2 regions of the Sporosarcina sp. FA15 genome follow, and region 1 is predicted to be linked to the other one. Evidence: riboswitches for the same ligand, from Rfam matches in the RefSeq annotation. Region 1 holds a riboswitch; the other holds the start of a gene.
What was found. A riboswitch is a leader RNA that binds a small molecule or an ion and turns the genes downstream of it on or off. The one in region 1 is predicted to bind thiamine pyrophosphate.
Positions count from the first base shown of each region.

Region 2: it holds a riboswitch for thiamine pyrophosphate, as region 1 does, so the genes downstream of both, ACP8HG_RS00710 (acetylornithine deacetylase) here and tenA (thiaminase II) in region 1, are expected to answer to the same signal.

Region 1 covers NZ_CP188818.1:407,150-410,350, forward strand. The annotation lists gene ACP8HG_RS02065 (ABC transporter permease) at 1-355, opposite strand, end outside; gene ACP8HG_RS02070 (ABC transporter ATP-binding protein) at 352-1,101, opposite strand; gene tenA (thiaminase II) at 1,088-1,780, opposite strand; TPP riboswitch at 1,888-1,991, opposite strand; gene ACP8HG_RS02080 (exonuclease SbcCD subunit D) at 2,142-3,201, shown strand, end outside.
Region 2 covers NZ_CP188818.1:127,792-130,992, reverse strand. The annotation lists gene ACP8HG_RS00710 (acetylornithine deacetylase) at 473-1,747, opposite strand; TPP riboswitch at 1,959-2,061, opposite strand; gene ACP8HG_RS00705 (S-layer homology domain-containing protein) at 2,079-3,201, opposite strand, start outside.

The sequences.
Region 1 (3,201 bases):
CAACTTTGCTCCAAATTGTGTAACCAAACCACAGTACAAAAATAGGTGCAAGCGCAATAATAGGAACCATTTGAGATGCAATGAGAATTGGATAGAGCGCTTTTCGTACGCCGGGATGGGAAGACATTAGCACTGCAATTGCTGTTCCTGAAATAATCGAAATGGCTAGGCCGATAATAATCGTCATCAAAGTAACCGGTAGATGTTTCAACAATAATACTTCCCTCAGTTCCCAAAAACGTATAAAAATTTGTATAGGGGAAGGGAGAATGAACGCTTTACCGTAAAGGCGTGCACCCAACTCCCAGATACTTAGAAATCCTGCAATGATTACTAAGGAAGCCGTATTTTTCACAGCGAAACCTCACTTCTGAGCTTGCCGATAAGCAGTTCTTTTAGCTCGAGCATTTCAGCGCGATGTAAATCGTTTCTTATTCGAGGTCTTTCAAGAGGCACTTCGATTTCCACGAATGAAGTGACAGGTTTGTTTTGCAACAGAAAAATACGGTCTGACAGAAACAGTGCTTCCTCTACGTCATGTGTGATGAAAAGGACAGTTGATTTGCGCTTTTCCCACAGATTGATGAGCCACTCTTGCATAGCCAGTCGAGTGATAGCGTCGAGGGCCGAAAAGGGTTCATCCAATAACAGTAGGGAATTGCCAGAAAGGACAGCGCGCAAGAAAGCGACGCGCTGCTTCATTCCACCCGAAAGTTCGCCGGGATAGTTATCCTCCGTTCCACCAAGGCCGAACTCCTGTAATAATGGTTGCACTTGTTCCTTAGCAGCCTTCTTATCTAATCCGGCTACTTCAAGTGGAAGGCATGCATTTTCTAAAATGGTTCGCCAAGGAAGTAGCAAATCTTGTTGGGGCATATAGCCGACCTTTCCGAGGCGCTGAGTATTTGGATTCCCTTCAAGAGAAATGGTACCGTTTGAGGGTTCATCTAATCCGGTTACAAGACGGAAAATCGTGCTTTTACCGGAACCGCTAACACCAATTATCGAAATAAACTCACCGGGAAGAATGTTGAATGACAGATTATCGAGTATGCTGTTGCCTGATTGGTACGTGAATGAAACACCGTCAAACGATAGCATTTATCATTTCAACTCCAGGCCACATTTGTTTTGTATTTGCCATATCCCAAAACATATATTCATAACGAGTTGTATTGAGGAAGATCTCCTCGAGCTTTAACAGTTCATGCTCCGGTTTTCCTTCTGTTGATTTGTTCATTAAATCAATACACCAGCCCGCAAGTTCCTCGAATTCATCCGAAGAATACATCTGAATCCAATCGCCATATAACGAGTGATCGGCAGCACCTGGAATAGCATTTAGCTCCTTACCGATTTCCCAGTAACTCCATGCGCAAGGAAGCAGAGCAGCCATCACTTCCGCAACGGTTCCATTTTGACAGACGTGTAACATGTAGTGCGTATAGGCAAGAACAATTGGTGACGGCTTAGCGTTTTCAAGTTCCTGTTCAGAAATGCCGAACCGCAGTGCGTAGCTTCGATGCAGGGCCATTTCCTTGTTCAGCGTCCCATCGAGTAGTGTCGCGAATTTGCCCATCGTTTCCAAGTCGTCGGCTTTTACAGCCCCGATCGCAAACAGTTTTGCATAATCAATCAAATACAAGTAATCCTGTACCATATAAAACCTGAATTTATCCGGATCAAGCGTCCCATCGCCAATTCCTTGTACGAACGGATGGCTATGATTCTGTCTCCAGATTGGTAACGTCTTTTCTAACAAACGGTCAGTGAACTTCATGATATCAACACTCCCTTTGTATTCTTGAAAACCAAAAAACCCACTCCTTGAAGAAGAAGTGGGTTGTAGACAATCAAAAGTATCCCGGAAAATAGACCGGCAGAATTATTGTGTCAGCACCTCTTCCTTACGCTGGTATTAACCAGTTCAAGTTATAAGGGTCAAGGCACATGCCTCTCTCAGCTCTGTTAGAGCACCCCTAGCGGTGGATCATATGAAATTGGACTCATCCCCATTATAAGCATATTAAAAATAGAAGGTCAACCTTAACTTTGTGAAAAGTTAGAAAGGAATGTATGTTTCCTTTTACAAGAATTATCCTGTAAAGTAGAAAGAAAAAGTATTGAAAGGGGAAATGAATTTGAAATTTTTCCATACAGCGGACTGGCATTTAGGCAAGCTCGTTCAAGGTATATATATGACAGAAGGACAGCGTTATGTGCTTGATCAATTTGTAGAGGTAGTCAAAAAGGAGAAGCCAGATGCGGTCGTTATCGCAGGCGATTTGTATGACCGTGCGGTGCCACCTACAGAAGCGATTGCACTACTTGACGAAGTGCTTGGAAAAATCACTATGGAACTTGGAATACCAGTCCTTGCGATTGGAGGAAACCATGATAGCCCGGGACGCCTCCATTTTGGAAGCGGATTGATGCGAGTAAATGGCTACCATATTGCAGGTCAGATGACGAAAGTAATCGAACCGGTCGTTTTGTCAGATGACTACGGTGAGGTTCATTTCCATCTCGTACCATTTGCGGATCCTTCTGTTGTAAAACATTTGCACGAAGATGAAACGATTGTGAACCATAACGATGCGATGAAGAAAGTGACGGCAACTATCCGTGAACAAATGGCAGAGGGGGTCCGACATGTATTTGTTGGACATGCTTTTGTGACACCTCACGGAGAAAGTGAAAATAACACGAGTGACTCCGAACGACCGTTGGCAATTGGTGGGGCAGAATATGTGTCGGCGCATCTTTTCGAAGGATTTAATTATACTGCACTTGGCCACCTACATCAGGCACATTATGTGTTAAATGAAACAGTGCGATTTGCGGGTTCGCCAATGAAATATTCGATTTCAGAAGAACATCATAATAAAGGGTTTCTAATTATCGAACTTGATGCTGCAGGGCAGGTATCTGTTGAGAAACGGGAGTTGAAGCCAAAGCATGATATGCGGACGGTTGTAGGGACGATGGAAGATATTTTGTTGCACCCAGTAAGTGAGGATTATGTTTTTGTTAAATTGCTAGATGAGACACCGGTTTTATTCCCGATGGAAAAAGTACGGTCAGTCTATCCGAACGCGATGCATGTTGAGCGTAAAGTGCTCATGCTGACCGCAAATGCGATTGATGAACAACGTATGGAACATGGGAGGCATGATGATTTAGCACTCTTTAAAGCATTTT
Region 2 (3,201 bases), 280 kb from region 1:
GTATTTCCTTTTTGTATTTTAGAAAGGGTCACTTTCTATATGGCATCACATTGTTACTTGTATGATTTTTGCCAAAGTAAGTAAGGAAAGCTTGTTAAATGCAGCAGAGTGCCCGAAATTTCATCTTCGGGCACTTGCAACTTTTATAGAAAGGTAGTTATTCTTCCATCTTCCAAAGTAGTTGCATTTTCCACTTAAACATTGTAGGTATGTGGTGGACAGTTAGTTGTAACAGGATTACCGAAAAGAGTGTAGCTGGCATTTCCAGCCACATTTAACCCGCGGTAAAGGTGTTGTAATCATTTCGTCCAAAGCTAGCCGCAAATGTACAAGTCAAACGTAGACTTTTAAGCTTTTCTTAAGGTTTAGGCTGTCCCTTGTAAGGCGCCTTCGCTTAGTTTATATAGGCATCCATTTGTTCAACATGTAACAGTTTAATAGTAGTAGATGAATGGGGAGATTACTTGCACTCCTATTTTTTCGTATTACACCACTCATTTATAAATAACATAAGCGTCTTGGTAAATACCACTAATTCTTCAATGTTTATCTTTTCATCGACTGAATGTGCCTCTTCCAACTTTCCAGGACCATAGATAACAGTTGGAATTCCTGCTGCTCCTAGCCAGCCCGCATCTGTTACTGATCTCGACATACCTATTATTGCAGGACTTTTTTCGGTTTGTTCATGACAATGCGCAAGAAGTTGAACAGCTGCATGGTCCGCATTCATTTCAAGCGCCGGAAATATTTCTCCACGTTCTTCAATCATTGATTTTCCACCCCAGCGAAAGTGAATGGGATTTTCTCTTAACCACGTGTCTGCTTTTGCTACATGGTTCAAATGCTCTTCGATTTCTTTTGTTACAGATTGATAGGTTTCATTCGGATAGAAATGAACGGTGATCCAGAGCCGACATTCATCCGCCACAAAAGCTGCATGCCTTCCTCCTTCTATAACTGCTGGATTAATAGTAGTGGTGCCAGGCGCAAAACCCGGATATTTTTTTGTCACAGCCCAGTGACGTTCTAAATCTTGTAATCCAGCAATAACCTTCATCATCTTTTCTATCGCACTAGCCCCATTAACCGAACCGCCTGCATGAAGCATACTCATCCTCATTGCATCATGGAAAACTTCCTTACTTTTAATCGTTATCCAGCCGGTAATCACACCACCCTGACCATGGATTTGACGATCACTGCCATCGACTACAAGTGCAAAGTCTGCTGTATAGCCTTTTTCCATACATGAAAGTGTTCCAGCCTCTCCCGCTTCCTCCCCAATGACAGTCTGAATTTGCAAATCACCTTTCAGTTCCACACCTAGTTCGTTTAATAATTTAACGGCTAGTAAAGTCGCCGCTACTGCACCTTTCATATCGGATGTTCCTCGCCCATATGCGTTGCCATCTTTAGTCGTTAGTTCAAAGACAGGCACAGTCCACTCTGTTTCATCCCCCACTTCCGCAACGTCTATATGTCCATTAATGATTAGGCTGTTATACAGGTTTCCATCCGTTCCCTTTTTAACGCCTACAACGTTCGGGTCGCCAGGAAATACATCCCAACTAACCGTTTCAAATTTTTCTTGTGCTAAAAAATCTTGAATATACCGCTGTACGCCTGTTGTATTTCTTGCCGGTGGACTAACTGTCGGGAAACGAACGAGGTCCGCTAGCAATTGCACTAACTCCTCTAGACGTTCATCAACTAGGTTACTAATTCTATTTTCCATTTTACTCATCCATCCCTTATCTATATTTTTGGTAGGTGAATCTATATACGTTGTAATAAAGAATTCCATTGAATTCACTACGGCGCTAGCCCTTGTAATGCGCCTTCGCGCAGTTCACTATCTTTATTTCATTTGTTCAACATATATACACTGGAACAGAAAACAGCCGCTTTCCATAATCGGAAGGCGGCTGTTTTCTACGTATATAAAGACATTGAGTGTAGAGTTTCAGCTGCTTCCCTACGCTAGTATGAACTAGATCAGGTTCGAAGGGTTTACATCTATGATGTGTCTCAGCCTAAACGGCTCCCCTAGCAGTATCTATTTAGTTTTTTCTTCTTCACAATGCATCTGTTCTTTCTTCCCCTTTAGGAAGATAGTTCGATAAGTCGATATCACGTAACCCGTTCTTTATTTTAGTTGTGTAACCTAAATTTTCATTCGATAAAAACGAAGCTTTTGAAGCAATCATTTCTTCTAATAAAGGCAAATACGTCGGATCAATATCTTTCCAAAGTTTGTACGAATTTATTAAATCCTCTAAAGTCAGATGCTTGTAATCATCGCCTTTATAGTCACGTAATGCGGAAATACGATACCAAATATCGCCATTATCACGAATCCAATCATCTTTATCCGCTACAATCGCTGTTTGTATAGCCTGCGCTGTATCTAAATACTTCTGATCACCGAACTCATTATAAGCCATGAGTAAAACGTTCATACCGCCCAACACATGATTCATAGAGGCATGTGTCGTTACTTGCTGTGCAATCGGGAAGTAATCCGCGATGTAGTAAGACTCGTCATTCACAGGAATGACGTTTCCTTTACTTTTTTGTGAGACTAGTAAGTCAGCATAATTACGCAATGGCTCTTTCGCATTCTCAATTCCAAAATCAGCACCACTATTATAGTAGAAAAGCGCGATTTGCTCATTAAAACGTGTATCAATGAATGGAGCTGTAATGTCATATAAATCTTTCAAATAGGTGCTTGTAACTTCTGTTTCCCAATAATCTTTGTCACCTTTGAAATTCTTCAAGTTAACAAATGAGTTGTAAATTAAGTTCTCAAAATAACGATCCTCTTGCTCATTATATAAAACCAGCGCACGATCTTCTTTTAATAGAAGTAAGTTCCGCCCATATCCTTGCCCTGTGTCAGGCATTGGCTCTGTGGTTATCGCCATTTTATTGTATGGGCCACCCGCCGTGTACCAATTATTACGTTTTTTATAATACTTAGCTGACTCAAGCATCCAGCTCTCCATATTCTCTTCATTCGCAAATAATTGGTCATCCGCATTCATATACCACTGATCTACAATGTCATTGCCTTTTGAATTTAACGTATGCACAGATAATAATGTTGTTCCAACCTGAGCATAAGACAGTGCCTCTTTTTCACCGAGCAATTGACGCATGTAACTGTAGCCATCATTCTCATACTCTAATGACAAT